Regions from separate parts of the Rhizobium azibense genome, predicted to be linked through region 3. Evidence: predicted binding sites of a transcription regulator. Region 3 holds the regulator's gene; each other region holds the start of a gene.
What was found. Region 3 encodes PhoB, which activates phosphate uptake and scavenging genes when phosphate is short. Its sites were predicted from a motif close to TGTCATNNANCTGTCAT; they were not measured.

Region 1: EV130_RS15620 (LTA synthase family protein) is a predicted target of PhoB. The motif match lies at 3,613-3,629, and genes of this name have one in related genera.
Region 2: EV130_RS13975 (BtaA family protein) is a predicted target of PhoB. The motif match lies at 3,235-3,251, and genes of this name have one in related genera.

Annotation. Positions count from the first base shown of each region.
Region 1 is NZ_SMBJ01000005.1:483,303-493,999, forward strand. Features, by position in the region: partial or broken gene EV130_RS34235 (IS110 family transposase) at 1-160, shown strand, start outside; gene EV130_RS15610 (GFA family protein) at 447-842, shown strand; gene EV130_RS15615 (DUF1003 domain-containing protein) at 839-1,372, opposite strand; gene EV130_RS15620 (LTA synthase family protein) at 1,665-3,584, opposite strand; gene EV130_RS15625 (NAD+ synthase) at 3,779-5,458, shown strand; gene EV130_RS15630 (TolB family protein) at 5,479-6,309, shown strand; cobalamin riboswitch at 6,327-6,510, shown strand; gene bluB (5,6-dimethylbenzimidazole synthase) at 6,587-7,273, shown strand; gene EV130_RS15640 (DUF2865 domain-containing protein) at 7,281-8,366, opposite strand; gene EV130_RS15645 (NADP-dependent malic enzyme) at 8,469-10,697, opposite strand, start outside.
Region 2 is NZ_SMBJ01000005.1:158,069-168,765, forward strand. Features, by position in the region: gene EV130_RS13960 (lytic murein transglycosylase) at 1-278, opposite strand, end outside; gene EV130_RS13965 (glycoside hydrolase family 25 protein) at 359-1,156, opposite strand; gene EV130_RS13970 (class I SAM-dependent methyltransferase) at 1,273-1,902, opposite strand; gene EV130_RS13975 (BtaA family protein) at 1,944-3,188, opposite strand; gene EV130_RS13980 (serine hydrolase domain-containing protein) at 3,365-4,747, shown strand; gene EV130_RS13985 (lytic transglycosylase domain-containing protein) at 4,768-5,709, opposite strand; gene EV130_RS13990 (LysE family translocator) at 5,822-6,457, opposite strand; gene EV130_RS13995 (pyrophosphate--fructose-6-phosphate 1-phosphotransferase) at 6,516-7,727, opposite strand; gene EV130_RS14000 (J domain-containing protein) at 8,107-8,814, shown strand; gene EV130_RS14005 (N-acetylmuramoyl-L-alanine amidase) at 8,811-9,572, shown strand; gene EV130_RS14010 (lytic transglycosylase domain-containing protein) at 9,835-10,398, shown strand; gene EV130_RS14015 (FAD-dependent oxidoreductase) at 10,452-10,697, shown strand, end outside.
Region 3 is NZ_SMBJ01000005.1:324,782-335,478, forward strand. Features, by position in the region: gene phnD (phosphonate ABC transporter substrate-binding protein) at 1-446, opposite strand, end outside; gene phnC (phosphonate ABC transporter ATP-binding protein) at 535-1,380, opposite strand; gene EV130_RS14825 (PstS family phosphate ABC transporter substrate-binding protein) at 1,779-2,816, shown strand; gene pstC (phosphate ABC transporter permease subunit PstC) at 2,878-4,257, shown strand; gene pstA (phosphate ABC transporter permease PstA) at 4,257-5,543, shown strand; gene pstB (phosphate ABC transporter ATP-binding protein PstB) at 5,557-6,372, shown strand; gene phoU (phosphate signaling complex protein PhoU) at 6,407-7,120, shown strand; gene phoB (phosphate regulon transcriptional regulator PhoB) at 7,155-7,838, shown strand; gene EV130_RS14855 (winged helix-turn-helix domain-containing protein) at 7,856-8,542, shown strand; gene EV130_RS14860 (KTSC domain-containing protein) at 8,928-9,116, shown strand; gene EV130_RS14865 (hypothetical protein) at 9,154-9,597, opposite strand; gene EV130_RS14870 (hypothetical protein) at 9,646-9,837, opposite strand; gene EV130_RS14875 (universal stress protein) at 10,029-10,697, shown strand, end outside.

The DNA.
Region 1 (10,697 bases), 160 kb from region 3:
GGGATCTTGCCCCTTTTGAGGGGGCGAGCGGCTCGTCCTGGAGCCGACCGGCGGCTATGAGGCCGATGCACTGCTGGCGACGCAGTTGCCGGTGGCACGGGTGAACGCCAAACAGATCAGGCAGTTCGCAAAAGACTTCGGTCAGGTCTTTAGGACCGACCACCGACCTGGTCACGCACTAGAAAAAACAGCAAACCCGCGAAGGTCGCCATGAGCGCCGTCAAGGGCAAAATCGTCATCACGCTCAACGCAAGAATGCGAGATCTCATCAGGCAAGTCCCTGACCTCTAACACCGTTTATTCTCTCTTGAACATGCACGGATTGCTGGTCAGGGCTTTTAGGAAGTCCGGCATCAAAATTCTTGACGCTGTGCTTCAAGGAATTGGATTTGACGCAGCTCCAGGCAAGCGGCCAATTTCGCATTCCATCGAAAAAGGAGCTGCGAATGACGAAGGAATATACGGGTGGCTGTGGATGCGGGGCGGTGAGGTTTTTAAGCCGGCGCAAGCCTGGACCGGTTGTCGCATGTCATTGCTCACAGTGCCGACGGCAGACTGGGCTCTACTACGCGTCTTGCGACGTCTCCCTAGAGAGCCTGACGATCGAGGGCAATAGCTCGATCCGCTGGTACCGGTCGAGCGAGACGGCTGAGCGCGGCTTCTGCGAAAACTGCGGTTCGGCGCTCTTTTGGCAGCGGAAGGGATCGCCAGAAGTTTCCGTGATGGCCGGTGCCTTCGACCTGCCGAGCGGGCTTTCCTTCGGCTATCATATCTACTGTGCCGACAAGGGCGACTTCTATGAGATTGACGAAGGCGCGCTGAAATACGCAAAAGGTGTTTAAGCCCCTTTTCCGGCCAGCAAAGTGTTCAGGCGCCCGACCTCTTCACGCAGTGCGGCGAGTTCAGTCACGACGTGCATGTCGATTTTCTGGTGCAGTGACATGACCTCGAGCTCGGCCTTGAGATTTACTTCATAATCCTTGGCTGCTTCGAAGCGGTCGCGCTCGGCCTGCCGGTTCTGCGACATCATGATGATCGGCGCCTGGAGAGCGGCCAGCATGGAGAGGATCAGGTTCAGGAAGACGAAGGGGTAAGGGTCGAAGGCGCGCGTTGCAAGGACAATGGTGTTTATTACCGCCCAGATCGCCAGGAAAGCGAGGAAGGCGATAATGAAGGACCAGGAGCCGCCCACCCTTGCGATACCGTCAGCGACGCGCGCTCCGAAGGTCGCCTCGGCGGAAAAGGCTTCATTGACGTCGGTCGAGATGATCTTGCGTTCGTGCGTCCTCCTGAGGACGCGCTTTTCGATGTCGCCGAGTTGCTCAGTCGGCCTGTCGAAATGCAGGTGAACGAAGTTCGAGATATTATTCATGACTGGCTCCGATATCTGGCACCCGCGCGGAAGATCTGCTTAGTCAGCGAATGTGCGCTCAGCTTGCGCCTTGCCACTATCACCGACTCCTCCAGGAATTGACAACATCAAGGCCAAATTTGCCGAAGCCGGTGATGTTGAAATCGACGTCAGCGGCGGGGTGACGGGCTTCGTCTTCCGGGAGTGGCCATGCGTGCGGTGCGAATCCGCAGCCGCTGTTTCAGCGTCTCGTCGAGATTGGGATCGTCATGCGATCTTCGAGTTACATGTGCAACGGAGCCGCCGACTGCACTCAATGGCTCAGGTGGCCCTCGGCGAGCAGGTCGTGCTTTGGGAAAAAGCGCTCCAGCGTCCGCGCTTTGCCGAACATGATGTCGTGCTGCAGGTAGCCGTAATCACGCACAAGGGGGTCGAGTTTTTTCCGGTCGCGCAACCAGTCCGGCGTCACATTCTTGTTGCGCGCCGCCAGTTGGTAACGGTCGATGATGTCGTATTTCTTCTGCACGCGGCCGAGGAAGCCGGTGTAGAAGGGATGCTCGAAACCGGCGAACTTGAGGAGGTTGTAGGAGATCAGCGACGGGCTGATCGTGCCGACGTTCTGCTTCACCCCTTTCTTGTTCGACCAGATGACCAGCGGCGTTTCATGCTCGCGCTTCATTACGTCGAGCGGCGCCCTGCGGGTGGCCACCTGGTCCGCCATGTAGCCGGCGCTCATATAGACGTTGCCGAGCGGCGGCAGGTGATCGCCCCAGAGCACGATGATCGTTTCGCGCTCGCGCTTCGAGGCCCAATTCATCAGCATCTTGAGACTGTCGTCAGCTTCCTTCACGCCCTGCGCATAGGTCGCAAGCGTCGCACGATCGGCCTCTGGAATGTTGCCGCGGATGCCAATCGTGTTGCGTGCATAGCGATACGGCTCGTAGGGACCATGTCCCTGCAAGGTGACGGCGAAGAAGAAGAATGGCTTATCGAGGCCGTCGCCCTCGCGCATGATCTCCTTCGTCAGGGAATCGTCGGAGGCGAAGATGCCGCGCTTTTCCATCGGCGGCATCGTTTCTTCGGTCCGGAACTCCTCGAAACCGAAATCCTTGTAGACCTGGTTGCGGTTCCAGAACCAGCCACTGAAGGGGTGCAAGGCGCGGGCGATATAGCCTTCGCCGCGGAAGAAGGTGGCAAGCGAGGGCACGTCGCTGCGGACATATTGCTGGTAAGGAATGCTGCCGTAAGGCAGGAAGGCGTTCGAAAATCCGGTCAGTGCCTCAAATTCGACATTGGCGGTCATGCCGCCGAATTCCGGCGAGAAGACGTATCCGGACTGCGCGGCGCGGACGTTCGGCATCGGATCGGCGCTGAACGAGAGATTTTTCAACCTCGTCGGATCCCAAAAGGACTCGCTCATCAGCATAATGATGTCCGGCTTTTCTTTCGGGCCCGTCAGATAGCCGTAGTTGCGCGAGGGAATCGCGTCGAGCGCATCGGCGTTGAGACCGGCGGGCGCTGCGACGTCGGCCATCGGGATGTTGAAGAGGAAGGCCAGTATGAAACCGTTGCTGCGGTAGTTTTCCTTCTGGTCCCACATCATCGGTACGACCTGCAGGCGGTCGCGAACGTAGGAATATTGCGAATAGTCCATGAGCGAGGCGAAGGCCGCTATCACCGGCAGCCCAAGGCAGAGGTGGCGCAGGCGTGCCTGGCGCGAGAGCTTGGGAAAGTTCTGCCATGCATAACGCCATGCGAAAACGATGCCTGAGGCGAAAAGCACGATGCCGACGAGAAGCGTTGCGGCGGTCAACGGCCTGTCTCGCACCATGACCGGCAGCAGCTCCATGATCTGACGAGTAAAGAGTATGTCGGACGGATAGAAGGGGTCGGAGAGAAAGTGCTGCTTCTGATTGGAGACAAAGGCAGGAACCAGAAAAAGCGGGATCAATACAAATGCCGACTGGTGGCGCCGGCCAAATACGGCATCGAGGGTCAACATCACGATCGCCAGCATGGCGACGGTCGTCATGCCGGGCCTGACCGTCGATGTCAGGAACTCGCCCACATCGGTCAAGGTGCCGCGCGCAATCCATTCGACAGCGACGACGCTGAGGAAAGCGAGGGAAAACGAAAACAGGATGCCGATTGCCGCGCGCGCTGCCGGAGACTTTAAACTCGACCCGAAACCGGCGGAAAGCAGTGCTGCTTTGCTCGAGGGTAGAGACTTCATTATCAACGCAATCAACGGTATGCTCCGATGTCATAAAATTTTCACCGAAGTGTCACATGTCCGTCATGAACGCTAGATGAACCTTGCGGGGCGCCGGCTTTTCCCAAGGGTTTGAGTTTTTCGCCCGCCATACCCGGCGTCTTTTCATGGAACGGGCAATTGAAGAGGCGGGCGACCCGCGCTAAATGGATGACATGACACAGGAAAACGCTCCTTTGAATACGCTCCGGATTGCCGTTGCCCAGTTGAACCCGACAGTCGGCGATGTCGCCGGAAACCTCGCCAAAGCTCGTGAGGCACGCACCGATGCGGCCCGCCAGGGCGCGGATCTGCTGCTTCTGACGGAGCTTTTCATTTCCGGTTATCCGCCGGAAGACCTCGTGCTGAAACCGGCCTTCCTAAGGGCCTGCCTGAAGGCGGTCGAGGACCTCGCGGCCGATACCGCAGACGGCGGCCCCGGCGTCATCGTCGGCTTTCCGCGGCAGGGAAAGACCGGGCGGCACAACTCGGTTGCAGTTCTCGACGGCGGCCAGATCCTGGTGCTGCGTGACAAGATCGACCTCCCGAACTACGGCGAGTTCGACGAGAAGCGCGTCTTTTCCGAAGGGTCGATGCCGGGGCCGGTGAATTTCCGCGGTGTGCGGATCGGCGTGCCGATCTGCGAAGAGATCTGGAACGATCTCGACGTCTGCGAGACACTTGCCGAAAGTGGCGCCGAAATCCTGCTCGTGCCGAACGGTTCGCCCTATTATCGCGGCAAGGTCGACGTGCGCCATCAGGTGGCGCTCAAGCAGGTGATCGAAACCGGCCTACCGCTCGTCTTTGCCAATCAACTCGGCGGCCAGGACGAACTCGTCTTCGACGGTGGGAGTTTCGCCTTCAATGGCGACAGGACGCTGGCCTTTCAGATGAGCCAGTTCGAAACGGCGCTGGCGGTGACGACCTGGAAGCGCGGCGAACATGGTTGGCGCTGCAGCGAAGGCCCCATGTCTCGGATTCCCGAGCCCGACGAGGCCGACTATCGCGCCTGCCTGGTCGGTTTCCGTGATTATGTGAACAAGAATGGATTCAAGAATGTCGTCCTTGGTCTCTCCGGCGGTATCGACTCGGCGCTCTGCGCGGCGATCGCCGTCGATGCTCTGGGCGAGGAGCGCGTTCGAACGGTGATGCTGCCGTATCGCTACACGTCAACCGATTCGCTGAAGGATGCCGCCGATTGCGCCAAGGCGCTCGGCTGTCGTTACGACATCGTGCCGATCGAGGACCCGGTGAACGGCTTCACTTCGGCGCTCTCACGGCTGTTCGAAGGAACCGATAGCGGCATTACCGAGGAGAACCTGCAAAGCCGTGCGCGCGGCACGATCCTGATGGCAATCTCCAACAAGTTCGGCTCGATGGTTGTCACGACCGGCAACAAATCGGAAATGTCGGTTGGATATGCGACGCTCTACGGCGATATGAACGGCGGGTTCAATCCGATCAAGGACCTCTACAAGATGCAGGTCTATGCGCTGTCGCGCTGGCGCAACAGTCATGTGCCGCCGGACGCGCTGGGGCCGTCCGGCAAGGTGATCCCGCAGAACATCATCGACAAGGCGCCGTCCGCCGAACTTCGCCCGGACCAGACGGACCAGGATTCGCTGCCGCCTTATCCGGTTCTGGACGACATCCTCGAATGCCTCGTCGAGAAGGAGATGGCGGTCGAGGAGATCCTCGCGCGCGGGCATGATGTGGCGACCGTCCACCGCGTCGAGCATTTGCTCTATCTCGCCGAATACAAACGCCGCCAATCGGCTCCGGGCGTCAAGATAACCAAGAAGAACTTTGGGCGCGATCGCCGCTACCCGATTACCAACCGGTTCCGCGACCGGTAACCCAAGATCCGGGAGTATGCATGCGCAGTTCGGTCGAGATCTACAATATTCGCACCGGCGAAAGCCGGATTGTCGTCCAGACGGAAAAGCTGATCGAGGCGCCGAATTTTTCGCCCGATGGCGGCTATGTGCTGTTGAATGGCGACGGGTTGCTTTACCGGCTGCGGCCGGACGGTACCGGCGGCCTCCAACAGGTCGATACGGATTTTGCAACGCAGTGTAATAACGATCACGGCATTTCGCCGGACGGGACGCAAATCGTCATTTCCGACAAGACCGAATTCGGCAAGTCGGCGATCTATATTCTGCCGGCGGCTGGCGGGACGCCGCGGCTGATCACCGAAAATCTGCCCTCCTATTGGCACGGTTGGTCACCGAACGGCAGGGAGCTCGCCTATTGCGGCATTCGCGACGACCTCTTCGACATTTATACGATCTCCGTCGATGGTGGCCCCGAAAAACGGCTGACGCATGGCGAGGGTCGAAACGACGGGCCGGATTATTCGTCTGACGGGAGATGGATCTACTTCAACTCCAGCCGCACCGGTCTCATGCAGATCTGGCGCATCCATCCGGATGGAACCGGCCTGGAACAGGTGACATTCGACAATTATGGCAACTGGTTTGCGCATCCTTCGCCGAAGAACGACAAGGTGCTGATCCTTTCCTACGATCCGGAGGTCTTCGATCATCCGCGCGACCTCGATGTGCGGTTGCGGCTGATGGACATAGACGGCGGCAACCTGACCACGCTGTTCGAGCTCTTCGGCGGACAGGGAACGATCAATGTACCCTGCTGGTCACCTGATGGTGACGAATTTGCCTATGTGCGTTATTTCCCCGGGACTTGAACGAGCCGCCGACTCGGACGATAGAGACTGCGTCAGGTGCCTGCATCCAGCAGGAGAATCGGGAATCCGGTGAAGGACCGGAACGTGCCCAACGCTGTGAGGCTGACGCTTTCTGCAACAATGGCCACTGGCATCTGCCGGGAAGGCCGCGGCAAGCGGGTGACGCCAAGTCAGAAGACCGGCCTGACAAGATAGACCGAACCGCGTGGACGGCGGCGAAGTTTTGACGCTTCGCGCGCCTGTGCGCGGGTGCTGAAGCATTGTTGGGGATTTGACGATGCAACTTGAACCTTTTGCCCGCTCCCTGGTGCCGGCCGGCCATTTTTCCGACGATGACCGGGCCGCGGTCTATAGAGCCATCGAAACGCGCCGCGACGTGCGCGATCAGTTTCTGCCCGATCCCCTGCCTGACGATCTGGTGTCGCGGCTGCTGGGGGCGGCGCATGCCGCGCCCTCGGTCGGTTTCATGCAGCCCTGGAATTTCATCGTGATCCGCGATCCGAAGGTGCGCCAGGCCGCCTGGCAGGCGTTTTCGCGCGCCAACAGGGAAGCGGCCGACATGTTTGAAGAGGAGCGGCGGGATATGTACACAAGCCTGAAGCTCGAAGGCATCCGGAAGGCGCCGCTCAGCATCTGCGTCACCTGCGATCCCGACAGGGCAGGGCCGGTAGTCATCGGCCGCACCCACAATCGGCGTACGGATGTCTATTCGACAGTCTGCGCCGTGCAGAACCTGTGGCTTGCTGCCCGGGCCGAAGGCATCGGGGTCGGCTGGGTTAGCATCTTCCACGATGCGGATATTCGGGAATTGCTCGGCATTCCAGAGCGGATCGAAATCGTCGCCTGGCTTTGTGTGGGTTATGTCGATCAGCTTTACACAGCGCCGGAACTTGCCGTGAAAGGCTGGCGCCAGCGCCTGCCGCTGAAAGACCTGGTGTTCTGCGACCGATGGGGAAGCCAGTAACGACGCGTCAGTTCTGCTGGGGCTGCGGTCCGGGCGTTGCGGGGTTCTTGAGATCGATCGCACCCTGATCGCCAGCGAGGAACTGCGGACCGACCTGGCGGACTTTACTGTTCGCCGGGTCATAGGGGCGGTCCGGCACCTGCGGCTGGCGGGCAGGCGTGGAGGCGGCGCCCGATGGCGGCTTCGTCTTGATACTGGTGATCGAGCCTTTCGTCGGCGGTTCGCTGATCGATTGATTCTTGCGCATGTTCTCGTAATAGGCGCTGAGATTGCACAAACAGGAGGACTTTTCGCCGGGCGCGCGGTTCTTGTAGGCAAAGGCATTCGGCATGGCGCTGTAGGGCGCACCGGTCGAGGCCGAGATCATGTTTGCGGCATCGGTATTCGAGATGTCTTGATAGAAAAGCTCCGTCTCGATACCCGGGCACATTCTCGAACACGTCGCTGCGTCGCGGTTGAAATCGATCGACGTTGCATTCGTTGTGATCGGGAAGAAGCCGCCGTCGCAGGTGCGCACGCACATGGTGCTGACATGCGACATGAGCTCGCCGTCCGGCACGCCGTATTGGATGTCGCCTTGTTCGCCTTCTCCAAGCGGAATGAAGGTATCGCTCCGCATCGCCTGTTCTTCTGGACTTGGCGCCGGTGCATAGGCCTGCGGGTCGGGCGCATAATCGAGCTCGTCGTTGCAGCCGTTGTCTTCGAGCGCCGCCATCAGCTCGCGGCGGACGCGATAATCGGCGCCGCCCTGATCGCGCAGTTCGTTACGCCGCTCCTGAAGGTATCGAATGTTGTCGACCATGCGCGCCTCGGACTGCTGGAGCTCGCTGCAAAAGTCCGCATTCTCGCCGCCGATCACGACCATGCTGTCCACCGAGCAGCCGTAGCCGCGCAGGTCGTTGCGGACCTTTCTAAGCTCGAGATTCTGCTCGGCGATAGCGCTCGCATATTGGCGGACTTCGGGGCCGTTGCCGATGACTTGGGGCAGATCGGCGATGCGGCCGCGCAGGTCGTCGCAGATCTCATTCGTCTGCGCGGCAGCAGGCGCGGCCAGGACAAGCAGGATCGCAAGGGTCAGGTTTCGGCGTTTCACGGCATCATCCGCAGCAAGGTCGGGCCAGAGCGCGGCGCGACACCCGCTTCCGTTAACAAGCTGGCGAGGCAATAGTAGCGCATTTTTGCAGTTGGCGACAACTTACGCCGGCTGAGAAGCCTCAACGACGGCAAGCGCCGCCATGTTGACAACGCCGCGCGAGGTGACCGAAGTCGACAGGATATGCGCAGGTTGTGCAGTTCCCAGCAAAATCGGGCCGACATGGAGCGCATCCATCATGGTACGGACGAGGCCGAGGGAGATGTTGGCGGCATCGAGGTTCGGGAAGAGCAATAGGTTGGCTTCGCCGGCAAGCGAACTATCCGGCATGGCGCGCTTGCGCAGCGCTTCCGACAGTGCAGAACCGGCTTGCATTTCACCATCGACCTCCAGATCCGGGGCGCGATCGCGCACGAGCTGCAGGGCATCGCGCATCTTGCGTGCGCTCTCGGAGTTTCGTGAGCCGAAGTTCGAATGGCAGATGAGCGCAGCCTTAGGAGTGATGCCGAAGCGCCGAACCTCCTGGGCAGCGAGAACGGCGATCTCGGCGATTTCCTCATGGGTCGGATTGTAGTTCACGAAAGTATCGGCGAAGAAGACCGGCCCTTTCTGGGTGATCAACAGGCTGAGGCCGGCGAAGGTGCAGGCACCCGGCCGTCTGCCGATGATTTGGCCGACGTCTTTCAAGTGGCGGTCGAAGCGACCTTCCACGCCGCAGATGAGGGCATCCGCCTCGCCGCGCTTCACCGACAAGGCGCCGATAACCGTGTTGTTGGTGCGCACGATCGTGCGGGCGGCTTCCGGATTGATGCCAGCACGGCCGACGAGCGCGAAGTAGTCGTCGACATAGTCGCGATAGCGCGGGTCATCTTCGGGGTTCACCACGGCGAAGTCGATGTTCGGGCGAATGCGGATGCCGAACCGCTTGAGGCGTGCCTCGATGACCGAGGGGCGGCCAATTAGAATCGGCTCGCCGGTCTTTTCTTCCAGCAGAACCTGGGCCGCGCGCAGGACGCGCTCGTCTTCTCCCTCCGCGAAGATGACGCGTTTCTTCTCGCAAAGCTTGGCGCTGGTAAAGATCGGCTTCATGACGAAGCCTGAACGCCAAACGAACCGGTTCAACTGATCGAGGTAGGCGTCGAAATCGGCAATCGGCCGCGACGCGACGCCCGTCTCGGCCGCGGCCTTGGCGACAGCCGGGGCGATGCGCAGGATGAGACGCGGATCGAAGGGCGAGGGAATAAGGTAATTCGGGCCGAAGACGGGCGTCTCGCCGGAATAGGCGCGAGCCGCGACATCCGATACTTCCTCGCGGGCAAGTCCCGCGATGGCCTTAACGGCTGCCATCTTCATTTCTTCGTTGATGGCTGTGGCGCCGCAATCAAGCGCGCCGCGGAATATATAGGGGAAGCAGAGGACGTTGTTCACCTGGTTCGGGAAATCCGAGCGGCCGGTGCAGATCATCGCATCCGGGCGGGCGGCACGCGCAAGGTCAGGCATAATTTCGGGGGTCGGATTGGCGAGAGCCATGATGAGCGGCTTTTCCGCCATCTGTGACAGCAGGTCGGGCTTCAGGACACCGGCAGCCGAAAGGCCCAGGAAGACATCGGCGCCGCCGATATTGTCGGCAAGCGTACGCATCTTACTTTTCTGTGCATAGACAGCCTTCCATTCGTCCATCAGTTCGGTGCGGCCTTCATAGACGAGGCCTTCGATATCGTGGACCCAGATGTTTTTTCGCTTCGCGCCGAGCGTCACCAGGAGGTTGAGGCAGGCAAGCGCAGCGGCACCCGCGCCGGAGGCGACGATTTTCACATTCTCGATCTTCTTGCCGGCAAGCTCCAGTCCGTTAAGGATCGCTGCGGCGACGATGATGGCCGTGCCGTGCTGGTCGTCATGGAAAACCGGGATCTTCATCTTCCCGCGAAGCTGGCGTTCCACCTCGAAGCACTCCGGCGCCTTGATGTCCTCGAGATTGATGCCGCCAAAGGTCGGCTCGAGCGAGGCGATGGTGGAGACCATCTGGTCGACGGTGGGCGCCTCGATTTCAACGTCGAAGACGTCGATGCCTGCAAATTTCTTGAACAGGACGGCCTTGCCTTCCATGACGGGCTTGGAGGCGAGCGGGCCGATATTGCCGAGGCCGAGAACCGCTGTGCCGTTGGAGATGACGGCGACGAGATTGGCGCGCGAGGTATAATCAGCCGCCGTCTCCGGATTGTCACGGATCGCAAGGCATGGTGCTGCGACGCCGGGCGAATAGGCGAGTGCCAGGTCGCGCTGGTTGCCGAGTGGCTTGATCGGCTGGATTTCAAGTTTGCCGGGACGGGG
Region 2 (10,697 bases), 170 kb from region 3:
GCGCGGTCCCGGCTAAGAACCTTCGGATCGATCTGCGCACCGGCGAGCGCCTTGTCGGCAGCTTCGGCCGAAGCGCCGGCGGCGATCGCATCGGCCTTTACGCCCGCCAGAAATTCGGCAAGGTCGCCGGCGCAAGCCACGGGAGGAGCCTGAGGCGTTGCGGCTGGTGGAGGGGAAGCCGCCGGCGCCATTGCCTGCTGCTGAGCCAGCGCCGTGGTTGCCGCGGTGATTGCAAACAAGAGAGCAAGTGCAGAGCGGCTTGCGAGCGAGCGGTGCATGAGATCGTCCTTATATCCGAAATATGTCCGTTGCTTTCACAGATGAATGTGACGGAAGCAAGAAAGATCGGCGGACGTTACTAAGAATTCTTGTCCTTAGAAACGGAAGCCACCCAGTTGGTCCAGTTCTTTGAGGAGCCCGCGAACACATTGATGTCGGCGGGGCCTTTAATGCCGGGGATCACGCCGGTCGACGTGTACTGCCAGAAGGCCCAGCGGCGGTCGGCATAGGTGACTTCCGGGTGCTTGGCCACCGAGCGGACCCAGAAGTGATAGTCCTGGAAATAACCCTGCAGATTGTCGCGGTGGAAATCGACCGATGTATAGATGATCGGCCGCTTGCCGTAATAGGCTTCGAGGCGGTCCATGAAGCGCTGCATCTGAGCGCGGACGGTCGCCGGGTCCGGCCGAAAGCGGCAGGTCTTCGATTCGCCGTTCCATTCGACGTCCAGGACCGGGGGCAGGCGCATCGAGTCCCGCGGGACGTTGCGGATGAACCAGTCGGCCTGCTCATCGGCCGACGAGCAGAAATAATAGAAATGATAGGGCGCATGCGGGATGCCGACGGCGCGGGCGCGCTGCCAGTATTCATTGAAGCGCGGGTCGAACCTGTCCTTGCCCTCGGTCGCCTTGATGAAGGCAAAGGCGACGCCGGAGGTCTTCACCGTCTGCCAATCGATGTCGCCCTGCCACTTGGAGATGTCGATGCCGTGAACCTCGTTCCGATGCGGATGCTTCTCCCCGAAATCCTGGGGGTCGGTATCCTTGAATCGGGTCTTCGGTTTTATGGATGCGGTTTCAAGATAATCGTATCCCGATGAAGTACAGCCGGCCAACATGATGGCCAATGGCAATACAACAAACAAAATCCGGCGCATAAATGTCCCGTCGTGGACCGAATGATCGACTTGCCCCACAGCTTGACCTTCGAAAGACGAGTTTCAGTAGAGGAATCCCCCTCTTTGAACATATCAACGTAAAAATTCGGTTAGTTTCAAGTCAATTGTGAAGGTCGGGCGATGATTGCCGCCCGCCAGGCGTAGCCGCCGCCGATCGTCTCGAACGACAATCTCGCGTTGTTTTCATGGGCTTGGGCTTCCAGCACCTCGCGCAGATCGGCGCGAGGCATCACGTGAAATTTTGCAAGCCATGACTTCAGCACTGCCTTGAACCAGCCCGGCAGGCCCTCCTGCTGGCCGAAATCGACGATATGCAGTTGTCCGCCAGGGTTCAATGCGGCGATTGCGGCAGCCACGGCGCGTTCCCAATCGGGAATCATCGACAGAGCATAAGAAATGAGGATCCGGTCGAAGCCGCCGACACCAAATTCCCGCGGAGTGAAGGCGGTCGCGTCGGCTACGCGAAAATCGGCAACCGCAAGCTTCGTGGCGAATGTTTTGCGCGCTGAAATCAGCATTTCCTGCGAAATGTCGAGGCCGTAGAGCCTGGCGGCGGGGAACAGCCGGTGTGCGAGCACCAGATTGCGGCCCGTGCCGCAGCCGACTTCGAGCAGCGTACCGCCTTCCGGAACGTCCAGATTGCGGATCGTACGGTCGCGGCCGAGCAGGTAGTATTTGCGCGTCAGATCATAGATATGGCGCTGGTGGCGATACATGCCGTCCATGAGATTGGCATGTTTCTCGTCCAGGATGGAGCGGATCTCGGTCACGCGTTCTTTCCGTAGATGTGGAAGCCGCCGTAGATGGCAGAACGGTCGAGCGCGGTCATATCTTTGGATTTCTCCTCGAAATATTGCCATCGGTCGCGAATCGACGCGGAAAGACGGCCCTCGATGACGCTTTTTTCGGCCGCGGTGCGAAAGATGACGCGGGCGCCGGGGCGGGCGGTGCGGGTAATCTCGGCCCAGAGCTCGTTCATCTGCTGGTCCGTCATCCAGTCCTGTGCATCGAGCAGGATATAACGGTCGCGAGAGGCGGCGGGTTCCTTGGTGAGAAGCTCGGTGAAGCTTGCGTGATGGACGTTGACACGATCGACATTGGCGCGGATGACCTCGTAGTGCTGCCGCTTCAGATAGGTCGGCAGCGGGCCTTCGTCATCGGTGGCATAACGGCGACCAAAAGCCTGCCAGGCGAAATAGTTTTCGCTCATCGGAAAATGGCAGGCGAGCTTTTCGAGGCGATGCTTCAGCACCGGTGCGATCGACTGATCGGCGGTGAGACTGGCAAGCTCGTCATATTGCTGCGGCGGAATCCCAAGGCCGAAAAGCGAGCTCTTGCGCCCGGTAATCCATCGCACCACCGGCTTTTCGAAGAGGGGCGCAACCTGTTCGTCGAAGAACTGGCGCTGTTCGCGGATTGAGCGGGTCTTTGTCATCTCTTTGAGATCGACGCCGTGCAGGCGGGCAAGCAGATGGGCCGCGCCGATGAAGCGGCCGAGCAGGCCGGTCTCGTAGAAGTTGCGGTTGAAGACGGTGACGCGGCGGCGGCCGAACTTGCGGCCGTTCCAATAGGCGCGTGTCGTCCGATCGAGATTGGATGACAGGAAGTGGTCGAAGGCCTGGCTGTTCGAGCGCTCGTTGGGCATGGCGAGGAAGCGTACGAGGTCGGTATGGCCCGGAAGATGCTTGAAGGCAGCAAGCTTCAGGCGGTTCAGCGCGACATGGTGGGGGTTGAGGTCGACCACATCGATGGAGGCCGGCGCCTTGGAGAGATAGGCGAGCATGTTGCACCCGCCCGAGCCGATCGTGACGATGCGGTGATGCGGCTGCAGTTCCATCGCTTGCATGTCGAGATCCGGATCCTCCCAGATCTGGGGATAGACGAGGCCGGAAAAGAGCAGGCCGAAAAGCCGTTCCGATAAGCCGTCCTTGGAAAATGCCTTGTGGCGGAGAAGAGCGTCCTTGAGTTTCCGGTTCTTGCGGAAGCCGGTATCCGGTGCAAATTCCGTCATTTGATTCTGTCACCCTTTTTGTGTTCAGGGCGTGTAGCGCGTCCCTGCTACAGTTTGATGACGCAGATTGTCGGTATCGCTTCCCACCGGAATTGCCCGGCACGAAACGATACTCGCGTTCTTGTGCTCTTTTTTGGGAAGTGATTTCCTGCTTTCTCCGTTCGTGGAGGCATGACATGCGATTTGTTCTGCGTATCTTGAAGGCACTGGCCGCTGCATCTGTTGTCATCGTCATCGCAGGCGGGACCTGGCTTGGCGTCAACCCGCCTGAGCTGTTGCGCGTGGGTGACGGTTATGCGGCGAAGATCGTCTGCTCGAATGTGTTCCTGGCAGGACGCGACCCGCAATCGGTGCTCTATGGCGACGTACAGGCGCCGGGCAATCCGCTGCTGCGGTTGGTGCGAGTTTCGGTCGATCGCGATCAGGGCCATGTAACGGCGCGCATCCTGGGGCTCTTTGCGCCCGGATATGCGCTCTATCGCGGGGCGCTCGGCTGCACGAGCGTGCCTGACGGCAATTTCAAGGCTGCTGCCGAGGCTGTACCTTCAGAGACATCGCCGCGGGTGGTTCCGCAGAACGCCGCACTATGGCCGGAAGGCGAGAGCATCGCTGAAGCTGACGATGGAGAGCTTGCGTCGCTGCTGGCAAACGACCTGCTGGCCGGTCCGCAAATGCGGGCGATGGTCGTCGTTCACAACGACCGGATCGTGGCGGAGCGCTATGGCGAAGGCTTCGATGCAAGAACGCCTCTGCTTGGCTGGTCCATGACCAAGACGGTCAATGCGGCGCTCGTCGGACGCGCCATGCTCGATGGAAAGGTAGATTTCAACACGAACCACCTGTTGCCGCAGTGGAAGAATGACGAACGGTCGCAGATCAGGCTGCGGGATCTGATGGGCATGGAAAGTGGTCTCGCTTTCAACGAGGAATACGGCGATGTCACGGATGTGACGCGCATGCTCTATCTCGACCCCGATATGGTTTCGTTACCCGCCAATGCGCCGTTCGAAGCAAGGCCTGGCGAACGCTTCCGTTATTCGAGCGGCACGGCGGTCCTGTTGTCACGAATCTGGATGAATGGGCTAGGCGACCAGGAAAGGGCCTTCTCTTATCCGAGGGAGGCACTTTTCAAACCGCTCGGCATGTCGAGCGCAGTGCTGGAGGTCGATGCCCGTGGCACCTTTGCAGGCAGTTCCTATCTCTATGCGACGGCGCGCGATTGGGCGCGTTTCGGACAATTCCTGCTTCAGGACGGCGTCTGGAACGGTCGGCGGCTGTTGCCGGAGGGGTTTGTCACGGCCATGCGAACGCCGACGCAATCGTCGGGCGGTAAATATACGCAAGGCCAGGCATGGCTCGCAGCACCCGGCGGAGATACCAGCGCTGAAGCGGGGCTGCCGGAAGATACCTTTTGGCTGGAAGGACATGACGGACAAAGTATGGCAATCGTGCCGTCCGCCGATCTGGTCTTCGTCCGCATGGGCTTGACGCCGGGCCGCCTCGGCTACAAGCCGCAGGTCATGCTGAAAGAGCTGCTGGCCGCGCTGCCTGCCGGTTGAGCGGCTGTGAAGGCGAAATCTTAGTAGTTGCCCTGGGCAATGTCCGTCATGCCTTTGCGCTTGGCATCGTAATAATAGCCGCGGGCATAAAGCCTTACGGCATCTTCTTCCTTGTTGTTGGAAACGAGCCATGCGCCGCGCAGATACTTCGCGGCATATTTAATGTTGGTTTCGGCGTCGAGAAGGCCGGCGGGCGCACCGTCATAGCCCATCGATTTGGCCGTATTGTACTTGATCTGCATCAGTCCGAAATACCCACGCTTATTGTAAGCCTTTGGATTGTAACGGCTTTCGCGATGAACGACGCGGTGGATCAGTGTCTCGGGGACTTCGTAAAGCTTCGAATACTTGCTGATCAGCTTGCCGATAAAGCTCTTTTCTGCGGTCGGCGCAGTATCAAGGTCGCTGTCGCTGAACACCGGCGGGGCGGCTGGCGGGTCCATGGGGCCGGACTCATCGAAGCTGAAATCCAACATCGAACGCCGCGTGGGGCCGACGGAGGCGATGGCGGCCAGGGCCCCGGCCTGCGGCGCTGTCGCTGCGAAGGCAAGCTGTGCGGCAGGCGATGCCGGAGTGCCTGGACGCGGGGTCGGCACGACCGACTGTATCGCGGTCATTTCCGGCGTCAGCGGGATTTGTGTGCCACCCGCGGTCATCGCCTGTTGCATGGCAGGATTGGCCGAGGTTGCCGTCGCCGGCATTGCCGTTGCGGCCGTCAAAGCGGGTGTCGCCTGCGGATTGGAAGCTGCGAATGCGGTTTCGAGATGGCTGGCGCCGTCGGCGGCCGGCACGGCGGCCATCTTCATCGCATCCTCGCCAGGCTTCGGTGTTGGCACGACGCTCTGCACAGCGGTCAATTCCGCCTGCGACGTATACTCGACCGTCGAGCATCCGGCCATACCGCACAACATTGTCGTCACGACAAGGCCGCGTTTCAGGCCGGAAGAACCGTTCGCTACCATTCTGTCACTTTCGTGAATCGCGCCGCCCTGGCAGCATTTTAAAGTTATCGAGACCCTGCACCCTGATTTGCCATTAGCCTATTCGCTGTTGCGCCGCAACCGGCGAAGATCGTCAGGCGGCGATACGGCGATAACCGGCCGTCACGGCGCCCGCAGCGATCAACAACGTCCCGCCGGTGCGGTTGACGGCGCGCTGCACGCTGGCCTTGCGGATGAGGCCGCGTGCGGCATTTGCTAGAAGTGCGTAAGTCGCGGCATTGATCGTTGCGAGAACAAGGAAGGTCAGCTCCATGATGACCATCTGTTCGAAGAAAGGCTTCTCGGGGTTGAGAAATTGCGGAACGAAGGCGACGAAGAAGACGATGCTCTTCGGATTGAGCGCAGTCACGATATAGGCGTGCAGGAAGATCTTCAGCGACTTCTCTTCCGGCAGGTTGTCGTTGTCGGCGACCGGTTCGGTGATGAGCGGCGCACGCCAAAGCTTGATGCCTAGCCAGATGAGGTAGGCGCCGCCGATCCACTTCAGCACCGTGAAGAGCATTGCCGATGCGGCCAGAACCGCACCCAGGCCGAAGAGGGAGGCCGTCATCGCCGTGAAATCGCCGAGCGCCACGCCGCTTACCGTCGCCAGCGCCGTGCGTCGTCCATGGCCAAGCGCATAGGACACGACGAGCAGGATTGTCGGGCCTGGAATGGCAAGCATGATGGCGGACGCGGCGGCGAATGCGAGCCAGGCTTCGAGCGACATGGAATCTCCTCCTAATCCCTAGGAAACAAGCAAAGACACCATATTAGCCCTGCGTCAATCATGCTTCCTGGTATTTTTGTCCTATCCTATCCATCACTTCGGCGAACCATCTGGTCGAAAGGTCGAAGGCCTTGCCGCCCTTGATGCGCGGGAACTCGATGGTGCGCAATTTGCCATCCTGTCCTTCGTCATGGCCGGTGACGCCGGAGACCTTGTTGAGGGCGCTTTCGACAGCCAGGTCCACCATGCTGTGGATGAGGCGGAGGTCGTCGGCATTGGCAGGCGCGGAGCGGGCGAAATAGCCGGATTTCTGGACCAGCGAACGCTCGGCATCGACGAGGTTGGCGAACTGCTTCTGGAACCAGCCGCCGACATTGATCGTGTCGATCTTCACATGGCCAAAGGCATCGCGCTTGATGGTCTCGCCGGCAGCTTCCCGCTCCGCGACTATGGCATCGAGGCAGGCGCCTTCAGAAACGAAGACGGTCGCATGTCCGGTCTTGTTCATGATCTCCTTGAGGCGTTCGGCCTCGGCCTGCAGATCAAATGCCATTTCCGGCAGGTAGACGGCATTGATGCTTTTCAGGCCAACATTCATCATCATCCCGTCGACATATTCGTAGTTCTTCGTACGGTCGAGATAGGCCCGGGCGGTCGCCGCCGTCAGCCAGCCGCAGTGGCGGCCCATGACCTCGTGGATGACGAGCGTGCGCGGCGCAGCACTCTGCTCGTTGCTCACATTGTCGAAAAAGTGCGCGCCGACTTCAGCCGCCGTCCAGGCGCCCAGAGACTGACGGATCGGCACGACGTCGTTGTCGACCGTCTTGGGCAGGCCGACGACGGTAAGGTCGTAATTATTGGCCGCGAGATAGGCTGCGAGATCGGCCGCAGTCGTGTTGGTGTCGTCGCCGCCGATGGTGTGAAGGATGGTGACGCCGTCATCGGCAAGGCGTTCGGCTGCGACGCGCAGCGGGTTCTCGCCCTCCTTGACGAGGCCGCGCTTGACGCAATCGGCGGCATTGGTCAGCTTAACGCGGCTGTTGCCGATCGGCGAGCCGCCGAAGCGGTGGAGAAGCGGCGCCTTTTCGCGCATTTCCTTGCTGATTGCGATGCTGTCGCCAAGAAGTACGCCCTGATAACCGGATTTGTAGGCGATGAGCTCGGCTTCCGGCGCGACGTCGCTATAGCGCTCGATGAGGCCGCCGACGGCGGAGGAAAGACAGGGAGCCAGGCCTCCGGCGGTCAGCATTGCTACTTTTTGTTTGGCCATTTTCCCTCCTTAAGTGCTTTCGTGCAGGTGTTCGCATGCAGCTTACCTAACGCATGGATGCGGCAGGGAAAGAGGCCTGTAAAGCAAAGAATTTACGAATAATGCTCGGCTCGGGCGGGCAAGGCGAGGAAGATGGCAAGAAGGGCGCATCTAATCGTTTCAGGCCCCTGTTTGCCATTTGAGACGCGCTGTGGAAAATCTGAAGAGGCAATCACGGCTTGTCCAAAGGCGCCCATTCGCGTGCGGTCTTTCGCCTTGCAAGCGGCGCGACAATTACCGAATTGTGAAAAGTGTTTTCAATCATACGACCAATCGCCGCCTTGCAATGGCTATGATTATTTGATCAAGGTATTTTCATATTGCGATGCGAGAAACTTCGATGTCCTTCTGGGAAAAACTGTTGAATGCTGTTGGCAACGCTGCGGGTAACCTGCTCTCGGCGATGGTCGAGGCGATCCGCACGGTTTTCGAGGGGGATCCCGAGACCCGTCGCAAGGTGGCGTTCTCCGTCGCCATCATCGCGCTTTCCGCCAAGATGGCGAAGGCCGACGGGATCGTCAGCGAAAAGGAAGTCCGGGCTTTCCGCGACATCTTCTTCTTTCCGCAGGACCAGGCCAAAAACGTTGCCCGCCTCTACAATCTCGCGCGGCAGGATGTTGCCGGTTACGAGGCCTATGCTGCGAAGCTTTCTTCACTCTGCGTCAGCTGCACCGCCAATTGCGCTGTTCTGGAAGACGTACTCGACGGCCTCTTCCACATCGCCAAGGCGGACGGGGCAGTCCATGAGAAGGAGATGAATTTCCTCCGTCATATCGGCCAGATCTTCGAAATGAGCGAAGAACGTTTCGAGCAGATCGCGGCGCGCCATGTTTCGATCGGCCGGGACCCTTACAAGGTCCTCGGTGTTTCGCCTTCCGACGATTTCCCGACGATCCGCCGCCGCTATCATGGCCTTGTCAGCGAGAACCATCCCGATCGGCTGATTTCGCGCGGCGTGCCCAGGGAGTTCCACGCGATCGCCAACGAGCGCATGGCTGCCCTCAACGATGCCTATGCGACGATCGAGAAGGAACGCCGCGCAGCATGACCTCTTTCGAGGCCGACTACCGCAAGGCCTGCGTGCTGCCGTCGCCGAACCACGGCGAGCGCGCAGACGGGCGCAAGCCGGACATGATCATCCTTCATTACACGGGCATGCCGACGCCGGAATCGGCCCTCGAATGGCTTTGTCGAAAGGAGAGCGAGGTCTCCTGCCACTATTTCGTCCACGAGAACGGCGATGTCGTTCAGCTCGTTCCTGAGGCGCGTCGGGCGTGGCATGCAGGCAAGGGCAGCTGGCACGGCGAGGGCGATATCAATTCCCGATCCATCGGCATCGAAATCGCCAACGCCGGGCATCCGGGCGGCCTGCCAGACTTTCCCAAAGAACAGATTGCGGCGGTGATTGAATTGTGTCGCGATTGCGGCAAACGTTGGTCGATCGCACGTGAAAAGGTACTGGGTCACTCGGACGTTGCACCCATTCGCAAGGTCGATCCGGGCGAGAAGTTTCCGTGGGCGGAACTGCATCACGCAGGGGTAGGACACTGGGTCGAGCCGGCGCCGATAACCGGCGGGCGCTTCTTCCAGCGGGGCGATTGCGGCCAACCGGTTGAAGCCCTGCAGTCGATGCTTTCGCTTTATGGTTATGCCACGGAAATAACAGGCGAATTCTCCGAGAGGACGGCGGGCGACGTGGAGGCCTTCCAGCGTCATTTCCGCCAGGAGCGCGTCGACGGCATCGCCGACTTTTCGACAATCGATACACTGCACCGGCTGCTCTCGGCACTACCGCGTTATTCATGACGTCTGTGTGACACTCAAGCAACGTTTTTGCGCAAACGACCTTGAATGCTGCACTGCCACATCATTTCCCTATTATCTCCTCATTGCGATGGTCTAACCCCGTCCGCTGAACGGCGCTCGCGGCTGTTTTTGTGTGTAGCTGCGGGAGTCAAAATGAAACGATAAGAATTGCTGCGGAACGTTGCCAGTCCTTGGCACGTGAAACCGGAAGACGGCGAGGCGCGCAGTCCGGTAATTCTTTGGGTCGGAGTAACTAGACTACATGAGACATATGATTATTGGTGCAGCGGCATGCGCAAGCCTGCTGCTGGCAGGGTACGGCTGCGCTTTTGCTGGCGACGCAGGTAACAAGGACAAAGACGGGAACAAAGAAACCCGAACGGTCATCTTCAAGACCGTCGACCGCCAAAGCGGTTATGCAATGCCGGATTTCACAGCCAATAAATATTCAGTTCTGATTGCCAAATATGCCGAGCAATATGACGTACCCGTCGAGCTTGCCCACGCCGTCGTCCGTGTCGAGAGCAATTTTGACCCGAAGGCACGCGGCAGCGCAGGCGAGATCGGCCTCATGCAGATCAAGCCGGCAACGGCGCGCATGATGGGTTATTCGGGAACGAAGAAGGGCCTCTTCGATCCGGAAACGAACATCAAGTATGGGATGAAATATTTGGCGGCTGCCCATGAACTTGGCGGCGGGCAGACCTGCAATACCATCCTCAAGTACAATGCCGGCCACGGCGCACAGAAGATGAACCCGATCTCAAAGGCCTATTGCGGCAAAGTGCTCGCTCTTATGTCAGGCGCGGCGCAAACGTCGATTTAAGATATGAATTGCGTCGGCCGCCGTGCTATCTGGACCTCGAAGCGAGGTGAGATATGGCGGCTGATTTCAAGTATATCGTCGTCGGCCGCGGCATGATGGGCGCGGCGGCGGCGAAGCATTTGGCCAAACGCACGGACGGCGTTGCCGTGATCGGTCCAGACGAGCCGGAAAACCGCAAGGCGCACCGGGGTGTTTTCGCCAGCCATTACGACGAGGGCCGCATCACCCGGACCGTCGATCCGGATCGCGACTGGGCGCTTCTCGCCAATCGGTCCATCTCCCGATATGCTGACATCGAA
Region 3 (10,697 bases):
CCGGAAGTCGAGTCAGGATCGGCAAAGCCGAGCTTCTTGCCCTTCATTTCTTCGAGCTTCTTGATGCCGCTGTCCTTGCGGGCGACCATGACCGAGTAGTAGCCGGTTGCGCCGTCGGTCTGCACGGTCGTCAGGATCGGCTCGACGGCCTTGGGATTGGCGAGATAGACCTTGGCATAGGCCGATGCGCCCAGTTCTGCGTAGTCTAGCGTGCCGCCGAGCAGGCCCTGGACAACGCCGTCGTAGTCAGCTGCCGGGAAGAAGGAGACCTTCTCGACGCCGATTGCTGCAGGAAGCTTTTCAGACAGGCATTGGAAATTGCGCAGCCGGTCAGCTTCGTTTTCGCCTCCCAGAATGCCAACCCGGAATTCCTTGAGATTTTCGGCTGCGGCAGCGCCGGCAAGCGCTAGAAGCGCTGTCGCGGCGAAGAGTGCTTTCTTTACCATGGTTCTCTCCTGATTGACCGGTTTCCCGGTGTCTTGCTGTTGCGAAGAAGTTTGCTTGTCGACGCGGGCGATCGATCGCCGCCCTTTCTCACAGACCCGCCAGGGCGACGGGTTGCCGGGCGGCGGGTGCTTGAGCGGTGGCTGGCCCGGGCATGTTGATCGAGGTGGAGGTCATTGTTTCGTCGATGCCGGCGCCATCCCTGTCGGTGCCGTAGATTTCCTTGACCGCAGCCGCTGTCAGCTCGGAAGGCTTACCGTCGAAAACGATGCGGCCGGCGGCCATGCCGACGATGCGTTCACAGTAATTGCGCGCCGTATCGAGCGTATGCAGGTTGGTGATGACTGTGATGCCCTCGCGCTCGTTGATGTCGCGCAGCGCATCCATGACGATCTTGGCATTCAGCGGGTCGAGCGAGGCGATCGGCTCGTCGGCGAGGACCATCTTCGGGTTCTGCATCAGGGCACGCGCGATGGCCACGCGCTGCTGCTGGCCGCCGGAGAGCGTACTGGCCGTTTGTAGCGCCGTCTGTTCGATGCCGAGGCGCTCCAGAGCCGCAATCGCATGAATACGCTCGTCGCGGCTGAAGATGCTGAGGATGCTCAGCATGGTCGGGCGGTGATTGAGGCGGCCGAGCATGACATTGGTCAAAACGTCGAGGCGAGGGACGAGATTGAACTGCTGGAAGATCATCGCACAATCGCGCTGCCAGTTGCGCAGGGCTTGGCCACGCAGAGCAGAGACCTCGACGCCGCAGAATTGGATGGAACCGGAAGTCGGCTCCTGCAGGCGGTTGATCATGCGCAGAAGTGTGGATTTGCCGGCGCCCGAGCGGCCGATGATGCCCACCATTTGGCCCTGCGGTATTCTCAGGTTCGTCTGGTCGACCGCGGTTTTGCCACCGAACCGCCGGGTCAAATCCGTTATTTCCAGCATTGGCGCGTCCCTCGTCATTGCGTCTGAGGGGACATATGCCGCGTTCGTAACGGTGGAATGTCGGTTTTATGTCACTTTTATAATGTTTGCCGATTTTCTCCTGGCTGCACGACGGATAATGGATGTGTTGGCCAGCTCTTATCTGCTGGAGGCCGGAACCGTCCGGCTAAGATTTGAAATCAGATGGAAACTGCCGAGAAGACGTTGACTCTATTTGTCTAATTTGATCTTGGTTCGATGCTCGAAATCCGCCCTCGCTGGCGCAGCCGGCACGCGTTGCCGATGCCTTCCTTCCCGCACGATGAATTGATACAAAACTGTCACAAAACTGTTACGTGGTGCCTATAGAGGGGAGCCGACGCCGAAGCGTCATCGTTACATTCTACGGGAGAGTATCCATGAACAAATATCTCGGAAGCTGCGCAGTCGCCGCTATTTTGCTGGCAACTGCAGGCGTCGCATCGGCTCGCGATCAGATCAAGATCGTCGGCTCCTCCACCGTGTTTCCCTACACTCAAGCAGTTGCTGAAGAGTTTGCCAACAAGACTGGCAAGCCCGCTCCGGTCGTCGAGTCCACCGGCACGGGCGGCGGCTTCAAGGCCTTCTGCGGTGGCGTCGGCGAAGACTTCGCAGATATCACGGGCGCTTCCCGCGCAATCAAGGAATCGGAAGTCAAGCTCTGCGCCGGCAACGGCGTGACCGACATCACCGAAGCTCTCATTGGTTATGACGGCCTGTCTGTCGCCGTATCCAGGTCCAATACCGGCGACTGGAACCTGACCAAGGGGCAGATCTTCCAGGCGCTCGCCGCGCAGCTTCCCGACGGTAAGGGCGGCCTGACTGCCAACCCGAACAAGAAGTGGTCGGACATCGACAAGTCCCTCCCGGACGTCGATATCGTCGCCTTCGGACCGCCGCCGACCTCCGGTACCCGTGACGCATTCGTCGAACTGGTTATGCATCCGGGCTGCGAGAAGACCCCAGGCATGGCTGACCTCAAGAAAGCCGACGAGAAAAAATACACGGAAGCCTGCTCGCGCATGCGTCAGGACGGCCCGTTCATCGAAGCCGGCGAAAACGACAATCTCATCGTTCAGCGTCTTGAATCCGATCCGAACTCGGTCGGCATCTTCGGCTATTCGTTCCTCTATGAGAACGAAGACAAGCTCAAGGATATCAAGATCGAAGGCGTCGAGGCAAGCTTCGAGACCATCAAGGACGGCTCTTATCCGGTATCCCGACCGCTCTTCATCTATGTCAAGAATGCGCACCGCGACGTCATCCCTGGCATGAAGGAGTTCCTGGAAGAATATACTTCCAAATCTTCGATGGGCGAGGACGGCTACCTTGCTGAACGCGGTCTGACGCCTCTCGACGAATCCAAGCGTGCGGAAGTCGAGAAGGCTGTCATGGCAGCCAAGAAGCTCGGCTCGTAATATCGAACTTCACCGGCCGCCTGCGCAGCCCGCGGGCGGCTTCTTCTTATATGGGGGCAACATGTTCGGTTATCTCTTCCTCGTATTGGTTGCCGCAGCCGTGGTCGCGGCCTACTTCGGAGGCTTGCGCGCCCTCGCCGTATCGACAACGGCAGGAACGAGCCGCATCAAGGCGCATTCCCGGCCGATTTACCACGGTCTCAACGCTGCGATCTGGACCGCTGTTCCCGCTTCCATCTTTCTTCTTCTCTGGCTTGCCTTCCAGTCCAGCGTCGTGAACCAGCTTGTGCTCGCCTCATATCCTGGCTCCGAAGGCATGGACAGTGCTGCACTATCGCTGCTCATCGGCGAAATCCGCCAGGTTGCGGCCGGAAACCTCTTCCGCCAGCCAACGCCTGAAGTGGCTGCTGCAGCCGAACATCTTCGGTCGCTCCAGACCTACTCCACCTATCTGATGATGGCGATTGGCTTCTGCATCGTCGCGGTGGGTGCATTTCTCGGGATGAAGGTGATCAGCCCAAGGTATCGCGCCCGCCACAGTGTCGAGACTGCGGTCACGGGTTTCATGATGTTCTCCTCCCTGGTTGCCATCATCATCACAGTGGGCATCGTCGGCTCGCTCGTATTCGAAGCGCTCCACTTCTTTGCAAGGGTTCCGGTCACCGAATTTCTCTTCGGCCTGCGTTGGGAGCCTCAGATCGCCATCCGCGCAGACCAGGTGGCCGGGCAAGGCGCGTTCGGCGTTCTTCCGGTCCTGTTCGGCACGTTCGTCATCTCGGCGATCGCTATGCTGGTTGCGGTTCCGACGGGGATACTCTCCGCCATCTATCTGACCGAGTATGCGCATCCGCGGTTCCGTGCCGTTGTGAAGCCGCTTCTTGAAATTCTCGCGGGAGTTCCGACGGTCGTCTACGGCTTCTTCGCCGTGCTGACGGTCGCCCCTGCTATTAGGGCCCTGGGCGCTTCCGTGGGGATAGCCTCGTCGCCGAACAGCGCGCTTGCCACCGGCCTTGTCATGGGCGTGATGATTATTCCGTTCATTTCCTCGCTTTCGGACGACGCCTTTGCGGCGGTGCCGCGTGCCATGCGCGACGGCTCGCTGGCCCTGGGAGCAACCAAGGGCGAGACTATCCGCAAGGTCCTGCTGCCGGCCGCTTTGCCTGGCATTATCGGCGGCGTCCTTCTGGCCCTTAGCCGTGCGGTCGGCGAAACGATGATCGTCGTCATGGCAGCCGGCCTAATCGCGAAGATCACACTCAACCCCTTCGATGCGGTCACCACCGTGACCGTCCAGATCGTCACCCTTCTCATCGGCGACTCCGAGTTCGACAACCCGAAGACGCTGGCGGCTTTTGCACTCGGCCTTGTACTCTTCCTCGTCACACTCGGCCTGAACCTCATCGCGCTGCGCACCGTGCGCAAGTACCGGGAGAAATATTGATGTCCACGACCGCAGTCGCCGGAACGCGTGTGAACTGGCATTCGGATGACATGAAGGCACGCCGGAAGGCACGCTATGCCGCTGAGCGGCGTCTCCAGGCTTATGGCATGATCGCAATCATTTTCGCGCTCGGCTTCCTCGCTTTCCTCATCGGTTCTCTGACGCTCACCGGGTACAAGGCGTTCACCCAGACGGTGGCCACCATAAACATCGACCTCAGCAAAGCTGAGCTCGATACAAGTGATATGATGAAGGCCGACTGGCGCGGCGCCGTGCGCGAGGCACTGCGCAACCAGATTGGGGACCTGCCACGCAGGCAGGAGAAGGCCTTCTTCGACCTCTTCACATCCTCGGCACCGTTCCTCGTTCGCGATGCAGTCATTAAGGATCCAGCACGCCTCAAGGCACCGAGCAGCTTCGTCATCCCGATGTCCGATCCGGCCGACCAGTTCGTCAAAGGCGAGATCAGCCGGGATACGCCAGAGAGCCAGCGGCGCATCAGCGACGAGCAGATCGGCATGATCGACCAGCTCGTATCCAAGGGCGTAATCTCCAGTCCGTTCAATTGGGCGCTTTTCCTCAATGCCGACAGCCGCTTCCCGGAACTGGCTGGCTTGGCTGGCGCGATTTCCGGATCGTTCTGGTCGCTGCTCGTCTGCTTCGCCATCAGCTTCCCGATCGGCATTGCGGCGGCGATCTACCTGGAAGAGTTCGCTCCCAAGAACCGTTTCACCGATCTCATCGAAATCAACATCAACAATCTTGCGGCGGTCCCGTCGGTGGTGTTCGGTCTCCTCGGGCTCGCCGTGTTCTTGAACGGTTTCGGCCTGCCGCGGTCGTCTCCGCTCGTCGGCGGCCTCGTCCTCTCGCTGATGACGCTGCCGACGCTCATTATTGTTACACGCGTGTCGCTGAAGGCGGTGCCTTCCTCGATCCGAGAGGCGGCCCTGGGGGTCGGCGCCTCCAAACACGAGATGATCTTCCACCACGTGCTGTCGCTCGCCATGCCGACCGTCATGACGGGAGCGATCATCTCGCTCGCGCGAGCTCTTGGAGAAACCGCGCCGCTGCTGCTCATCGGCATGAACGCCTTCATCACGAGCCCTCCGGACGGGATATTCGCGGCGTCGACGGCGCTTCCGAGCCAGATCTACATCTGGGCGGACAGCCCGGAACGCGGCTTCGTATCGAGAACCTCCGCCGCAATTCTCGTGCTTTTGGGGTTCCTCATATTGATGAACGCGATCGCCATCTTCCTCAGGCAGCGCTTTGAGCGCCGCTGGTAACGGAGTAAGGATTATGAACATGTTGACCGAAACAGCAGTTGAGAAGGCTCTGGAGCAGAAAATGAACGCGACCGCCTACAAGATGGTCGGCAAGACGGTGTCGGTTTACTACGGCGAGAAGCGTGCGCTATTCGACGTGAACCTGAACGTCCGCGAAAATACCGTTACCGCACTCATCGGCCCGTCGGGCTGCGGCAAGTCCACCTTCCTGCGCTGCTTGAACCGCATGAACGACACGATCGACAATTGCCGCGTCACGGGCGAAATCAAGCTGGACGACGCGGATATCTACGATCCGGACATTGACGTTGTGGAACTGCGCGCTCGCGTCGGCATGGTCTTCCAGAAACCGAACCCGTTCCCGAAGTCTATCTACGAGAACGTTTCTTACGGACCGCGCATCCACGGTATTGCCAGGTCGAAGGCTGACCTGGATCAGATCGTCGAAAGCAGCCTCCACAAGGCCGGTCTCTGGAACGAAGTCAAAGACCGCCTGCAGGAATCCGGCACCGGTCTGTCGGGAGGCCAGCAGCAGCGCTTGTGCATCGCACGAGCCGTCGCCGTCAGCCCGGAAGTCATCCTGATGGACGAACCATGCTCGGCGCTTGATCCTATTGCGACCGCCAAGGTCGAGGAACTGATCCACGAGCTTCGCGAGAACTACAGCATTGTCATCGTGACGCATTCGATGCAGCAGGCGGCCCGCGTTTCGCAGCGCACCGCCATGTTCCACCTCGGCAATCTCGTCGAGGAGAACGACACCGACAAGATGTTCACCAATCCGGACGACCCGCGCACCCAGGACTACATCATGGGCCGCTTCGGCTGATCTGCGGCGTTCAGGCTATTCAAGGACAATCCCCATGGCATCGACCCATATTTTTTCTGCCTATGACGAGGATCTGAAGTATTTGTCCCGCCGCATCTCGGAAATGGGCGGGCTTGCCGAGCAGATGGTGTCGGACGCCGTCCGCGCGCTTGTCAACGGTGACGCTGGCTTGGCCCAGAAGGTCATCTCCGACGATGTTATCATGGATCACGCCGAGCGCGAGATTGGCGACAAGGCGATCGTCACGATTGCCCGCCGCCAGCCGGTGGCCTCCGACCTTCGCGAGATCATGGGCTCGATCCGCATCGCGGCCGATCTCGAACGCGTCGGCGATCTCGGCAAGAACACTGCCAAGCGTGTCATTGCCGTGCAGAGCACCGGCGTTCCGCGCAAGCTCGCCCGCGGTCTCGAGCATCTTTCCGAACTGGCGCTGGTACAGCTCAAGGAAGTACTCGACGTCTATGCCTCGCGTTCAGCCGACAAGGCGAAGTCGATCCGCGAGCGAGACGAGGAAATCGACGCCATGTACACCTCGCTGTTCCGCGAGCTGCTGACCTACATGATGGAAGATCCGCGCAACATCACCAGTTGCACGCATCTTCTCTTCTGCGCCAAGAACATCGAGCGCATCGGCGATCACGCAACCAACATTGCCGAAACGATCTATTACATGGCGACCGGCGCACAGCCGGAAGGCGAACGTCCGAAGGACGACACTGCCAACACCGTCGGCGCGGTCACGCAATGACTGTTGCGAACCCGCCTTCAGGAGACAGAACCGCATGATCCCGAGAGTTGCAGTCGTTGAAGACGAAGAAGCACTGAGCGTGCTTCTTCGCTATAACCTCGAGGCCGAAGGTTTCGAGGTGGACACCATCCTGCGCGGCGACGAGGCCGAAATCAGGCTTCAGGAGCGCACGCCGGATATCCTGATCCTCGACTGGATGCTGCCCGGCGTCTCTGGTATCGAGCTTTGCCGCCGCCTGCGCATGCGCCCAGAAACGGAGCGTCTGCCGATCATCATGCTGACGGCGCGCGGCGAGGAAAGCGAGCGCGTGCGCGGCCTTTCCACCGGGGCCGACGACTATGTCGTCAAGCCGTTCTCCACGCCAGAGCTGGTTGCCCGCGTAAAGGCGATGCTGCGCCGCGCCAAGCCTGAGGTGCTCTCCACGGTGCTGAAATGCGGGGATATCGAACTCGACCGCGAAACGCATCGCGTCCACCGCAAGAGTCGCGAAGTCCGCCTTGGTCCGACCGAATTCCGCCTCCTGGAGTTCCTGATGTCATCGCCCGGACGCGTCTTCTCGCGTTCGCAGCTTCTGGATGGTGTCTGGGGCCACGACATTTATGTCGACGAGCGCACCGTCGACGTTCATGTCGGTCGCCTTCGCAAGGCACTGAATTTCTCCAACATGCAGGACGTCATCCGCACGGTCCGCGGCGCGGGATATTCGATGGAAGCGTAGCAGGGAGGCCGGAGAGGATGTCGGTGCGGATACTTGTTGTCGAGCAGGACGAAGATCTGCTCACCACGCTGAAGAACGCTCTGGAGACAGAAGGATATTCGGTGAACTGTCTTCCCCCCCATGCATCGCTCGTCGAGCTTGTGGCGTTGCGGCTGCCTGATGCGGTGATATTCGGTGCGCCGGCTCCTGGCTCGATGGCGATCTCGACATGCCGCCAGTTCAGGACAACCGGAGCGACCGCCCGCCTTCCGATCGTGGTGCTTCTGGACTCGCCCCTCGAACAGGACCGGTTGGCAGTCCTTTCGGCCGGAGCCGACGACTGCCTCATAAAGGCAGTTTCCCCCGTCGAACTCCTCATCCGATTGCGGAACCTTCTGCGACGTCTCAATCCAGCGTTACTGGAGAGCACGCTGAAAGTCGGGGATCTGACGCTCGATAAGAACGCCCGCCGGGTCCACAGGCAGAAAAAGGAAGTCAAGCTCGGACCCACCGAGTTCAGGCTACTCGAGTTTCTGATGAAGTCCCCCGGTCGCGTCCACTCCCGATCGGAATTGAGGGCATCGCTGTGGGGCAGCGATGCCAGTGTCGATGAACGCGCTGTCGACGTACACATCGGACGCCTTCGGAAGGGCATCAGTCTCGGCAAGGCCGACAAGGTGATCCGGACGGTGCGCGGCGCCGGCTACGCACTTCGCGACTTCTGACCGGTATCGGGGTCCGACCCGATCCCGCCACTGTGTGCAGAGATTGTGAGGCGCGATATAGATGTTCTCGCAACACGTGTGTCACGTCGATTTCACGCGACCGCCTATATTGGTGTGTGTTTAGTCGCGCTGGAGGTGATTCCAGTCCGCCTTCGGCTCCCATACTTGCCCAAAGGCGTCAGACATACAATCCAACCGGGATGAGGCTCGGTCCGATCGGCCTACACTCGTCCCAAAGTACAGCTAGTTTGGTTGAAGCGATTTGGAGTATTCCATGACGATCAAGACGGCGTTGTTGAGAATGTCCCTCATTATCGTTTCCGGTTGGGTCATGGTCGGCACCATCACCTTGGTGATGTTCCATTGACCAGTGAGGTTTAACGGCATGCGGTTCCTGGTGTACACGAAAACGATCGCCCAACTCGATTATGACGAAGAGACGCGCGTCTTGACGATCATCTACCGGGACGGCCAAGTGCGATCCGTTCACCATGTCGATCCCAAGATCATGATGAAAATGGTTGCGCAGCTTCCTCCGGAACGATCCCTCTACCTGATGCAGGCGGCGATCTGATCGTCGCGGTCAAGGCAAGGTGTGACCTCATCTGGCGTCAATGCATGGCCTCGATAAAGGCGCGTCGATAAAACGCGCCAAGGCTGATCCGTTCTTCAGCGACCGCCACGAGCTTCTTCTGAAGACGGCGCTCGAATTCCCGCGATCGGGCTGCCCGTAGCCTGCCGTGCGGCGTCGTGGGCTTTAACCGCATCCGTGGTCCGAGGTCGGCGCGGTACTGGGCCAGCGTCATGCCCGCTCTGATCAGCAGAGCTCTTATCTGCGGACGGTGCTCGGCAGCGATGACGAGGCCAAACGACTTGATCAGCATAGGCTTCGGGACGGGCAGCTCGATCTCGTCGATGATGTCATTTCCCACTTGCGCTTCCTCGGCGAACGCAAGGTACCGGTCCACCAGGTCATGAGCGGCCTCGAGGGTCTCGGTGTCCGGCCTGTACCGGCACCAGGTGTCACCAAAAGCACTCAGCGATCCGTACGACATCAAGAGCTCCTTTGCCCCTTCAAATGAACGCGGAAATTGGCTGATTGTTCAAAGGATGCCGCAAGCGGTGCCAGGGCGCGGCTTCGCCACCATCGGCTCCACGTCGAGATTGCCGCCGTGGAGCAGCGCGGCGCGTTTTTCGTAGAACGAGCGCTGGTAGGTGACCTCGATCGAGTTGTTGGCACGGACGAAGAATCCGACCATGGCGGCAGGGGCTTTTCCCAGAACCCGTCGATCCATCTGGGTCGCAGGCCATGATGGCGAAGCCCTTGGTACTGGCCGGCGCATAAACCCTACCACGCAATCGCCCGTTTGCCGTGGAAGCGGCGCAGCCTGTGCGGCGTTTGCTAGCCAGCCATCGGACGCAGGAGTAAAATCTTAAACGTGATGGACCGGGAGCGATGTGGGAGCATCGCGAAAGGAGGCCCGGTATGAACAATGCGCCCGCGAACGACCCGCCGAACCCGACTTCGGCAGAAGCCGGTGTCATCTTCGCCGATCTTGTGCGGGAAGGGACCGACCATGCCGACGTTCTCGCCCTGCTGCCCGATCCGGCAACTGCGCAACCTTGCCTTGACGTCGCCGAAGACGCCGCCCGTGCCATCCATGGCACCATGTCCGTGGCCCATGTCGGCGCCGATCCGGAACGGATGATCGCCGCGCCCGAGGAGATCGATCTGCAGATGCTGCGGGACCTGACCGAAGGCTCGCCGCATGAGCGGTTCGAACGGGTCGCCCGAGCCTTCGAGGATTGGAAGCAGTGCAAGCCCGGCCGAGAACGGCTCCTTCTCGATGATTGCCGCGGCGAAGTTGCTCGTTGCGTGAGCGCCAAAGTCCGTGAGACGGCGTTGGTCGTCGCTCCTTGTCATGGCAATATGGATGCCCGCGACGCTTTTCACGATCTCGTTTTCCATGAGCGCAAGCTGGTGTTGGCACCACCTGCCGGTACCCATGCCGGCAATCTGCTGGGGCATGTGGTGATCGGCTGGAAACCGCATGGTCATGCGCGGGGAGCCGTCGCCGCGGCCAGACGCTGGCTGGCTGCGGCCGATCGCGTGACGGTTCTGTGCGTCAACGACGAACCGGACGGAAGCTACCAG